One region of the Pseudomonas sp. NY8896 genome, then DNA from elsewhere that is predicted to be linked to it. Evidence: predicted binding sites of a transcription regulator. Region 1 holds the regulator's gene; the other holds the start of a gene.

What was found. Region 1 encodes sigma-54, which starts transcription at its own class of promoters, with help from an activator protein. Its sites were predicted from a motif close to ANTGGCATNNANNTTGCTNT; they were not measured.
Region 2: the regulator sigma-54 is predicted to act here: its motif matches at 1,139-1,158, upstream of flgB (flagellar basal body rod protein FlgB).

The regions. Positions count from the first base shown of each region.
Region 1 covers NZ_CP132350.1:5,697,297-5,699,497, reverse strand. The annotation lists gene raiA (ribosome-associated translation inhibitor RaiA) at 1-123, opposite strand, end outside; gene Q9451_RS25740 (RNA polymerase factor sigma-54) at 203-1,696, opposite strand; gene lptB (LPS export ABC transporter ATP-binding protein) at 1,872-2,201, opposite strand, start outside.
Region 2 covers NZ_CP132350.1:2,329,376-2,331,576, forward strand. The annotation lists gene Q9451_RS10440 (chemotaxis protein CheV) at 1-55, shown strand, start outside; gene cheR (protein-glutamate O-methyltransferase CheR) at 105-932, shown strand; gene flgB (flagellar basal body rod protein FlgB) at 1,205-1,615, shown strand; gene flgC (flagellar basal body rod protein FlgC) at 1,618-2,061, shown strand; gene flgD (flagellar hook assembly protein FlgD) at 2,074-2,201, shown strand, end outside.

The sequences.
Region 1 (2,201 bases):
CATGATGACCTGCACGTTGGTGATCTTGTCGAAGTGACTTTCCACGCGAGCGAGCTTTTCAAGCACATAATCGCGAAGTGGCTGGGTGACTTCTACATGCTGTCCACTGATATTGACTTGCATACAGCTTCTCCTTTGTTGCCCGTGCATAAAGAAGCAGGTCTTGCACCTGCCCCACAAACGCTGTGGCACATCTCAGGGGCTACATCAGTCGCTTGCGCTCGCTCGACGGTGCGATGCCGAGGGACTCGCGGTACTTGGCGACGGTGCGACGGGCTACCTGGATGCCTTGTGCCTCCAGTAAACCAGCGATCTTGCTGTCACTCAATGGCTTTTTCTGATTTTCCGCTGCAACCAGTTTTTTGATGATCGCGCGGATCGCCGTGGACGAGCATTCTCCGCCTTCGGAGGTGCTGACGTGGCTGGAGAAAAAGTATTTCAGTTCGTAGATGCCACGCGGTGTGTGCATGTACTTTTGCGTGGTAACCCGCGAAATGGTCGACTCGTGCATGCCCACCGCTTCGGCGATGTCGTGCAACACCAACGGCTTCATTGCTTCATCGCCGTGGTCGAGGAAGCCGCGCTGGTGCTCGACGATCTGCGTGGCAACCTTCATCAGTGTTTCATTGCGGCTTTGCAGGCTCTTGATGAACCAGCGCGCTTCTTGCAGCTGATTGCGCATGAAGGTGTTGTCGGCGCTGGTGTCGGCACGGCGTACGAAGCCCGCGTACTGTGGGTTGACGCGCAGGCGTGGGATGGCTTCCTGGTTCAGCTCCACCAGCCAGCGCTCGCTGTCCTTGCGCACGATGACGTCAGGCACTACGTACTCGGGCTCGCTGGATTCGATCTGCGAACCGGGGCGCGGGTTGAGGCTTTGCACCAGCTCGATGACCTGGCGCAGCTCGTCTTCCTTGATTTTCATGCGCCGCATCAACTGGCTGTAGTCGCGGCTGCCGAGCAGGTCGATGAAATCGGTGACCAGGCGCTTGGCTTCGGTCATCCACGGGGTGCTGGCGGGCAGCTGGCGCAGTTGCAGCAGCAGGCATTCGCCCAGGTTACGTGCGCCCACGCCAGCTGGCTCGAACTGCTGGATGCGGTGCAGTACCGCTTCGACTTCGTCCAGCTCGATATCCAGCTCAGGGTCGAAACCTGCGCAGATTTCCTCGAGGGTGTCTTCCAGATACCCCTGGCCGTTGATGCTGTCGATCAGGGTTACGGCGATCAGGCGGTCGGTATCGGACATCGGCGCCAGGTTCAGCTGCCACAGCAGGTGGCTTTGCAGGCTCTCGCCGGCCGATGTGCGGGTGGTGAAGTCCCACTCGTCGTCATCGTTGCTCGGCAGGCTGCTGGCGCTGGTCTGGTAGATGTCTTCCCAGGCGGTATCGACCGGAAGCTCGTTGGGGATGCGCTCGCTCCACTCACCGTCTTCCAGGCTGTCGGCACTGACAGTGCTTTCCTGGAAGCTATTGTCCTGGGCTTCGGCGGCCGGCTTGTTTTCGGCGTTGTCCGCCATCGGGTCGCTGTTGTCGAAGTCGTCGCCGTCTTCCTGACGTTCGAGCATCGGGTTCGACTCCAGCGCTTCCTGGATTTCCTGTTGGAGGTCCAGGGTGGAAAGCTGGAGCAGACGGATGGCCTGTTGCAACTGCGGTGTCATCGTCAGTTGCTGGCCCATTTTTAGGACGAGCGATGGTTTCATGGCTGGGGCTTAATACCTTGTTCGCCGGCGCGCATGCGCCATCCACTACACGAGGGCGCCGAGGCGCCAGATCAAGCAAGTTTTATGCCTTAAATTGTAGCGTTTGCCTAGAGTACCGTAACAACTTTACCCGTAGTTTTGGGGCTATTTGCCGGTACTCCAGGCGCGCCTCGGGTCAGAGGCGGAACTCGTGGCCCAGGTAAACCTCTTTGACCAGATCGTTGGCAAGGATGGTTTCGGCGTCGCCTTCGGCAATCAACCGGCCATCGTTGACGATGTAGGCGGTTTCGCAGATATCCAGGGTCTCACGCACGTTGTGATCGGTGATCAGTACACCGATACCTTTGGCCTTGAGGTGGTGGATGATCTGCTTGATGTCGCCGACCGAGATCGGGTCGACACCTGCGAACGGTTCGTCCAGCAGGATGAACTTGGGTGCGGTCGCCAGGGCGCGGGCAATTTCGACGCGGCGGCGTTCACCGCCGGACAGGCTCATGCCGAGGTT
Region 2 (2,201 bases), 3.4 Mb from region 1:
CAAGCCGGACGACCTGGCCCAGCGGGTGGTCGACCGGATCAAGGCAGCGCATTGAAGCAGCCGGGGCATGCCCCGGCACCAGTGATTGAAAAGAGGCGGCAGTAGTGTCTACGGGTAATTTGGATTTCGAACAGTTCCGGGTCTTCCTGGAGAAAGCCTGTGGCATCCTGCTGGGCGAGAATAAGCAGTACCTGGTTTCCAGCCGTCTCAACAAGCTGATGGAACAACAGGGCATCAAGAGCCTGGGCGAGCTGGTGCAGCGCATCCAGGCCCAGCCGCGCGGCGGTTTGCGTGAGCAGGTGGTCGATGCCATGACCACCAACGAGACCCTGTGGTTTCGCGATACCTACCCGTTCGAAGTGCTGAAGAACAAGGTGATCCCCGAGTTCATCCGCAACAACCCCGGCCAGCGCCTGCGCATGTGGTCGGCGGCCTGTTCGTCGGGGCAGGAGCCGTACTCCATCTCCATGGCCATCGACGAGTTCGAGCGCAGCAACCTCGGCCAGCTGAAGATGGGCGCGCAGATTGTTGCCACCGACCTGTCGGGCACCATGCTGAACAATTGCAAGACCGGTGAGTACGACAGCCTGGCGATTGCCCGCGGCTTGTCCCAGGAGCGCCTGCAGCGCTATTTCGACCCCAAGGGGCCTGGGCGCTGGGCGGTCAAGCCGGCGATTCGCAGTCGCGTCGAGTTCCGCTCGTTCAACCTGCTGGACAGCTATGCCAGCCTGGGCAAGTTCGACATCGTGTTCTGTCGCAACGTGTTGATCTACTTCTCGGCGCAGGTGAAGCGGGACATCCTGCTGCGCATTCACAGTACCTTGAAGCCGGGTGGCTACCTGTTCCTCGGCGCCTCGGAGGCGCTCAATGGCTTGCCGGACCACTACCAGATGGTCCAATGCAGCCCGGGCATCATCTACCAGGCCAAGTAGGGTCTGTCTTGAGGGGTGTGGTGGCGCTCGATCTCCCAGGCGCCACACCTACATCGCCAAACACTGACGTCAATTTTTTGTTTTACCGCTTTTGCCGCCCGGCAATTGCCGCTTTCGCCGCCCTAGGCGGAAGGCCTTTGCCGCTTTTCTGGCATCACCTTGACAGTACTTCATCTCGCAGCCCCGTATTCTCTGGCTTTTCAAGGGTTGGCACAGCCCTTGCTATACCTTGCTCAACGAAATTCCGGTCAACCTTCGAAGGTTTCCCCGACATGAGCATCAGCTTCGACAAGGCGCTTGGTATTCACGAAAAGGCCCTGGGCTTCCGCGCCCAGCGCGCCGAAGTGCTGGCCAACAACATCGCCAACGCCGATACGCCCAACTACAAGGCGCGTGACATGGACTTCGCCTCGGTGCTCGCCGCCGAAAGCGACAAGCAGCAGAGCGGCGGTCGCTTCAGCCTTGACCGTACCAACAGCCGGCACATCGAGGCTGATGGCCTGGCCATGGCGGATGAAACCCTCAAGTACCGCACGCCGCTGCAGCCGTCGATCGACCAGAACACCGTGGACGCGCAGATCGAGCAATCGAACTACACCGAAAACGCCATTGGCTTCCAGGCCAGCTTCACCTTGCTCAACAGTAAATTCAAAGGGCTGGTTTCCGCCCTGCGGGGAGAATGACCATGTCCCTTTCCAGTGTCTTCAACATTGCCGGTAGCGGCATGAGCGCGCAGAACACGCGCCTGAACACCGTCGCGTCCAACATTGCCAACGCCGAGACCGTGTCTTCGAGCATCGACCAGACCTATCGCGCTCGCCACCCGGTGTTCGCCACCACCTTCCAGAACGCACAGGCTGGCGGCAGCCAATCGCTGTTCGAAGACCAGGGCGAAGCAGGGCAGGGCGTGCAGGTAAAAGGCATCGTCGAAGACCAGAGCACCCTGGAGGCGCGCTACGAGCCTAACCACCCGGCGGCGAACAAGGATGGCTACGTCTACTACCCGAACGTCAATGTGGTCGAGGAGATGGCTGACATGATCTCCGCCAGCCGCGCGTTCCAGACCAACGCCGAGCTGATGAACACGGCCAAGAGCATGATGCAGAAAGTCCTGACCCTGGGGCAGTGATAGGAAGCCGACATGACTACCACCAATTCCACCTCTGACGTCAACAGTGCGTACCTGACCTCACTGCAGAAGCAGGCGTCAAAGAACAACAGCAACACCGGCGCTGCCGGCAGTGCACTGGGCAAAGATGCCTTCCTGCA